2 regions of the Megasphaera elsdenii DSM 20460 genome follow, and region 1 is predicted to be linked to the other one. Evidence: riboswitches for the same ligand, from Rfam matches in the RefSeq annotation. Region 1 holds a riboswitch; the other holds the start of a gene.

Evidence for each region. A riboswitch is a leader RNA that binds a small molecule or an ion and turns the genes downstream of it on or off. The one in region 1 is predicted to bind FMN.
Region 2: linked by a shared signal. The riboswitch ahead of ribD (bifunctional diaminohydroxyphosphoribosylaminopyrimidine deaminase/5-amino-6-(5-phosphoribosylamino)uracil reductase RibD) and the one ahead of C6362_RS02065 (bifunctional 3,4-dihydroxy-2-butanone-4-phosphate synthase/GTP cyclohydrolase II) in region 1 are both predicted to bind FMN.

Annotation. Positions count from the first base shown of each region.
Region 1 covers NZ_CP027570.1:427,161-430,563, reverse strand. Annotated here, with positions in the region: gene C6362_RS02065 (bifunctional 3,4-dihydroxy-2-butanone-4-phosphate synthase/GTP cyclohydrolase II) at 230-1,447, opposite strand; FMN riboswitch at 1,562-1,693, opposite strand; gene C6362_RS02060 (FAD-binding oxidoreductase) at 1,746-3,149, opposite strand; gene C6362_RS02055 (FtsB family cell division protein) at 3,315-3,403, shown strand, end outside.
Region 2 covers NZ_CP027570.1:2,210,012-2,213,414, reverse strand. Annotated here, with positions in the region: gene ribH (6,7-dimethyl-8-ribityllumazine synthase) at 1-116, opposite strand, end outside; gene C6362_RS10465 (riboflavin synthase) at 148-792, opposite strand; gene ribD (bifunctional diaminohydroxyphosphoribosylaminopyrimidine deaminase/5-amino-6-(5-phosphoribosylamino)uracil reductase RibD) at 773-1,909, opposite strand; FMN riboswitch at 2,003-2,134, opposite strand; gene rpe (ribulose-phosphate 3-epimerase) at 2,193-2,837, opposite strand; gene rsgA (ribosome small subunit-dependent GTPase A) at 2,840-3,403, opposite strand, start outside.

The DNA.
Region 1 (3,403 bases):
TACTTTATAGTTTGTAGTACGGAGTTTGTAGAAATTCCCGAGGCGTCACATCTGTAGAGGCTTGCACGTGGCAAGCTCTGCAAACTTCGAACCACATGCTGAAAGAGCAACCTCTCAGTCAGCTTCGCTGACAGCTCTCCTATAAGGAGAGCCACGAGCCACGAACCACGAAACACGAACCACGAAAAAAGGCGCTGTCTTCATGGGACAGCGCCTTTTTTCCTCGCTCTTAATGCAGATGGGGGAGGATGTGGCCCATTTTATTCTTTTTCGTTTCCAAGTAAAATTCGTCGAATTTCTGCGGTTTCATTTCAATGGGGACCCGTTCTACGATTTCGACTCCGAAGCCTTCGAGGCCGTAGACTTTTTCCGGGTTGTTCGTGAGCAGGCGGATTTCTTTGGCGCCCATGTCCTGGAGAATCTGGGCACCAATCCAGTATTCACGAAGGTCCGGTGCGAAACCGAGTTTTTCATTGGCTTCGACCGTGTCGTAGCCCTGTTCCTGGAGGACATAGGCCTTGAGTTTATTGATGAGGCCTATGCCGCGGCCTTCCTGGCGCATGTAGAGGAGGATGCCCCGGCCTTCGGCGTTGATCTGCGTCAGGGCAGCTGCCAGCTGTTCGCCGCAGTCGCAGCGGCGGGAGCCGAAGACGTCGCCTGTGAGGCATTCGGAGTGGACACGGCACAAGAGGTTCTTGCCATCGCCGATTTCGCCTTTGACCAGGGCGACGTGGTGTTCGCCGGTCAGGTCGTTGATGTAGCCGTAGATCTTGAATTCGCCGAACTTCGTCGGCATCTTGGCGACGGCTTCGCGGATGACGTGTTTGTCGTGGCGGCGGCAGTAGTTCTGGAGGTCGTGGATGGTGATGAATTTCAGGCCGTATTTATCGGCGATTTTCCAGAGGTCCGGCGTGCGCATCATCGTGCCGTCATCGGCCATGATTTCACAGCACAGGCCGACTTGTTTGAGCCCTGCCAGGCGCATGAGGTCGACCGTGGCTTCTGTGTGGCCATTGCGGGTCAGGACGCCTCCGCGTTTGGCGATGAGCGGGAAGTTGTGGCCAGGACGGCGGAAGTCTTCGGGACGAGCCGATTCTTCGACACATTTGCGGGCCGTCAGGGCGCGTTCGACAGCGGAGATACCCGTCGTCGTATCGACGTGGTCGATGGAAACGGTGAAGGCCGTTTCGTGATTATCTGTATTTTCACTGACCATCTGGGGCAGACCGAGCTTATGGGCATATTCGATGCTCATAGGCATGCAGATAAGGCCCTTGCCGTGGCTGGCCATGAAGTTCATGTTTTCGGTCGTGCAGTACTGGGCGGCGCAGATGAAGTCGCCTTCGTTTTCGCGGTCCGGGTCATCGGTGACGATGATGATATGGCCGGCCTGCAATTCTTCCAGTGCTTCTTCGATGGTGTTGAATTTACGTTTTTCTGTAGTCAAAATAAAGACCTCCTTAAAGTCTGTTTATCAGTTTTATGAATGGTATCAAAAAAGCCCTGGCCAGTGGCACAGGGCTTTGACATGCAAGGAAAGGCAGGCTGCAAGCGCAGCACGCCACATCTTCTTCCATCCAGACTATACTGTCGGTTTTGGAATTGCACCAAATCACGAGCCAGTGGCTCCTACGCCGTAGCGTTCGCGGACTATACCGCCGATCGGGAATTTCACCCTGCCCTGAAGATATATGTCTTATTCAGTTCTGTTATGTATTATACACGGTAGCCGCCATTTTTGCAAGTTACTCGACGTCGAAGATTTTCCCCGGGTTGAGGATGTCGTTGGGATCGAGGGCCTTCTTGATGGCTTTCATCATTTCCAGTTCGCCAGGATCGGTAAATTCCTCCATCAAGTGCTTGCGCTTATAGCCGATGCCGTGTTCGCCGGACAGGCGGCCGCCGTGGGCATAGATGAACTTGTACAGTTCCTGCTGGTTGGCCTTGACCCGCTGGTCCCAGTCTTCATAGGTGGCATCTTCGTTCTTGAGGATGTTCAAGTGGATATTGCCGTCGCCGGCATGGCTGGCGATGCGGGTGACCAAGTTATATTTCTGGGCCAGGCGAAGGATTTCATCGAGGAGGGCTGCTTCCTGGTCGACAGGGACGACGACGTCTTCTTTGCAGACGATGAGGCTTTCGGCACGGACGGCTTCGGCAAAGGCCTTGCGGGCCTGCCAAATCTTGTTGTGGTCGGCGACGAGAACTGACGAAGCGCCATTTTCCGTGCAGACTTCGTCGAGGACGACGGCTTTGTCGTCCAGGTCGTCTTCGCTGGTCCCTTCGACTTCGACGATGACGTAGTTGCCGTTGTCGCTGCCCTGGAGGTTTTCATTGAGGTACTTTTCGACGGACTTGATGGTGATGTTGTCCATAAATTCAACGCACGTCGGCGTGATGCCGGCTTTGATGATCTTGGTGACGACGCCCATGGCCTGGCGGCGGTCGTCGAAGATGGCCAGCAGATCCAAGGCGTATTTCGGCTTGGGCAGGAGTTTCAGCGTGGCCTTGGTGATGATGCCCAGGGTCCCTTCCGAGCCGATGACCAGCTGGTCCAGGGAATAGCCTGTCGACTGTTTCTGCAGCCGCGCGCCGAGGTTGACGATGCGCCCTGTCGGATTGACGACTTCTACGCTGTAGACCTGGTGGCGCGTCGTCCCGTATTTGACAGCCCTATTGCCACCGGCGTTGGTGGCGATGTTGCCGCCGATGAAGCATGAATCGCCGCTGCACGGGTCGCCGGCATAGAAGAGGCCTTTCTTTTCGGCTGCTTCCTGCAGGTCTGACGTGCGCACGCCCGGTTCGACGACGGCATAGAGTCCGTTTTCATTGATTTCCAGGATCTTATTCATCTTTTCCAGTGACAAGACGAGGCCGCCGTATTCCGGGACAGCCCCGCAAGCCAGGCCTGTGCCGGCCCCGCGGGGGACGACAGGGAAGTGGCAGGCGTTGGCCAATTTGATGATGGCACTGACCTGCTGTGCCGTTTCGGCAAAGACGACGGCTTCCGGCATGTGGTGATAAGCCGGATCGGTCACTTCGTCATGGGAGTAAGGCTGCATGGCATCGGCGTCGGTGACGACGTTCTTCGGGCCGACGATGGCCTTTAATTTTTCCAGGATTTCTGTCGTGATTTTTTCGTAATGCATAAGTGTTCCCCCTCGGAATAAGATACAAAATGTCGTGCCTCTATTATATATAACCTCTGCCCATTTTAAAAGGAATTTTGCAAAAAAACTTTATCTTGTGCTTAAAGCACGGTATACTATAAGGTAAGACTTTTTCAGTCTCTTGTTCTTAGAAAGGGTGATTGGGTGGAAACCAAGCAGTATCGCCAGCCTGGGCGCCGGAAGAAGCGCCGCAAGGTTCGCCGGAAGCGCCGTCCTGGCCTGCTCATCCGGCT
Region 2 (3,403 bases), 700 kb from region 1:
AGAGCGTCATAAGCGCCGCCGAGGAGCTTGCTGCAGATGAATTCGTTGAAACGTGCGACGACGATGCCGAATTTCGCACCAGAACCGATTAATTTACCTTCTTTGACTTGTACCATTGTAAAACACTCCTATTCTGAAATAATTATGTTAAAATCCATTTTCCAGCAGTTTTTCCATCGTCAGGCCCGAAGAAGCCTGCGACGGATGACCGACGGTAAAGCTATGGACGTATTTCCCGATGACATCGGTTTCCAAATTGACGATAGCCCCCGGATGTTTATCCATAAGCGTCGTATTGGCCATGGTATGGGGGATGATGGAAACGGAAAATTGGCTGTTGCCGACGGATACGACGGTCAAGCTGATGCCGTCGATGGTGATGGACCCTTTTTCGACGATGAACGGTTCCATATCCTTCGGGATGGAAATGGTGATGACCCGGGCAATGCCGTCCGTCGCGATGCGGGCGACATGGCCGACGCCGTCGATGTGGCCGCTGACGATGTGACCACCCAGGCGGCCGCCGACCTGCATGGCCCGTTCGAGGTTGACTTTAGAGCCGCTCTTGATGGTGCTGAACGACGAACGGCGCATGGTTTCATGCATGACATCGGCCGAAAAGGTCGAATCCGTCATATCCGTAACGGTCAGGCAGACGCCGTTGACGGCAATGCTGTCGCCAAGCTGCGTGCCTTCTAATACTTTGTGCGCCTGAATGGTCAGGCGGATAGAATCGGGGCGGCGGTCCATATGGGCAATCGTCCCCAGTTCCTCAATGATGCCAGTGAACATAGGCACCCTCCCTGTTGGCATTATATGCCGTAATCAATATGTTATTTTCATGGAGCTCTACCGAATCATAGAGCAGCGGCATACATTCATCGAGCTCATCGACGCCGCAGCCGCCAACCGACGGCAATGCGCCAGTACCACCGATAACCTTGTCGCCGACGAAGGCATAAATCTTATCGACCAGGCGGGCATCGAAGAAGCTCCCCTGGACGGTGCTGCCGCCTTCGACGAGGATGCTGGTCAGTCCTTCATCATGCAGGAGTTGCAAGGCGTCAGGCAAGTAGATGGTCTTGCCGTCCTGGAGCGGAGCCAGGATGACGCGGACGCCGGCGTTTTTCAAAGCCTTCATCTTCTCTACGGGGCACAAAGACGTCGTGACGATAAGGGTCTGCGTCGTCTTATCGGTGACGACGAGTGAATTCAAAGGTGTCCGTCCTTTGGTATCCAGTACGACGCGTACAGGCTGATGCGGTGCGTCCTGGCCAGGCCGTTCGATGCGGCTGGTCAGGAGCGGATTATCGGTCAGGACCGTATTGATACCGACCAGGATGCCGTCGTAGATAGAGCGCAGGTAGTGCCCGTAACTGCGGGCCCAGTCATTGGTGATCCACTGGGATTTCCCCGTCCGCGAAGCCGTGCGGCCATCGAGGCTTTGGGCCAATTTGATGGCGATGAACGGTTTCTGGACCATCATGTTCTTGATGAAGACTTCGTTGAGCTGGGCTGCTTCCTTCGACAGGAGGCCGACTTCGACGGGGATGCCCGCCTGCCGCAGGATCGCGGCCCCCTTGCCGGCGACTAAGGGGTTCGGGTCGAGCATGGCCATGACGACTTTGCCGACGCCCTTTTCAACGAGGGTCCGGGCGCAGGGCGGCGTCCGTCCGTAATGGGCGCACGGTTCGAGAGTCACATAGACCGTCGCTCCTTTAGCCCGTTCGCCGGCTTCACGCAAAGCCCATACTTCCGCATGGGGCGTGCCGGCCTTATGGTGATAGCCCGTGCCGACGATTTCACCGTCTTTGACGATGACACAGCCGACAGCCGGGTTAGATGTCGTATAGCCCAGGGCGGTCTTTGCCAAGTCCAGGGCTTTTTTCATATACTCTGCCGGTTCCAATGTATTCCTTCCCTTCCATTCAGATTTGCAAGATAAAAAAAGGCTATGGACGTAAGATTCCCATAGCCTTTTGAGCGCAACAAAAACACAATCTGTCGTCTTTTCCCATCCAGACTGTACTGTCGGTACCGAAATTGCATCGGTTCAACCCTTGCGGGTTAGCGGACTGTCACCGCCGGTCAGGAATTGAAAGCGCCGCTTTCTCACCTTGCCTCAAAGACTATCCTTATTCACTTGAACTACATGTATGATTTTAGCACATGCAAGGAAGAAATACAAGTCCTTATCGTAAGGACGCAATGGCTGCGGCCCGGTCTTCAGCTCCGAAGACGGCACTGCCGGCGACGAGGAAGGTCGCACCGGCGTCTTTGACGGCCTGGACAGTCTTGGCATTGACGCCGCCGTCGACTTCGATGACGGCCGCCGTATTGCCGGCCTGTTCCAGGAGGGCTTTCGCCTGGCGGATCTTATCGACGGCATAGGGGATGAATTTCTGGCCGCCGAAGCCGGGATTGACGCTCATGATTAGGATCATATCCAACTGCCCGGCCACGCAGGACAAGGAAGATACGGGGGTCGCCGGATTAAGGGCGACGCCGCCTTTCATGCCTGCTTCGCGGATCTGCTGCAGGACCCGGTCGAGGTGGACACAGGCTTCCTGATGGACCGTGACGTACTGGACGCCGGCAGCCGCCAGGCCGTCGATATAGGTTTCCGGATGTTCGACCATGAGATGGGCATCGAAAGGCAGTTTCGTGCAGCTGCGCAGGGCTTTGATGACCGGTACGCCGAAGGTCAGGTTCGGTACGAAATGGCCGTCCATCAAGTCGAGATGGATGCAGTCGGCCCCCTTCCGTTCAACGTCCTGGATTTCTTCGGCCAGGCGGGAAAAATCAGCCGACAATATAGAGGGGCAAATGGTTACCATAACTATCGTTTCCTTTCTGCAATGGAAGTGAGTATCTTACAATATGTATCGTAGCGTTCGGCCTGGATATGGCCGTCGGCTACGGCTTGTTTGACCGTACATTCCGGTTCGGACAGGTGCAGGCACGATGAGAACTTGCAGCCGCCGCTGTAGGGCAGCATATCCGGGAACAAGCGCAGGACTTCCCGGGGGTCGAGGTGCTCGAAATCGAGGGCACTGAAGCCCGGCGTATCGACGACGTACGTGTCGCTGTCGAGGCGCATGATTTCCGAATGGCGCGTCGTATGGCGGCCGCGCTTGATCTTTTCGCTGACGGCGCCGACGGACAAGTCCTTCCGCCCCAGGAGCTGCGACAGCAGGCTGGACTTGCCGACGCCCGACGGGCCGGCAAAGGCCGTCATGCGGTGCGGCAGGAGAGCCCGCAGCGTATCCAGGCCTTCGCCGGTCTTGGCCGACACGAGATAGACGTCATAGCCGCAGCGTTCATAAAAGGCTTTATAGGCTTCGGCTGTGTCCCGGTCCAGGTCGCACTTATTGAAGCACAGCGTCGGATGGATGCCGCCGTA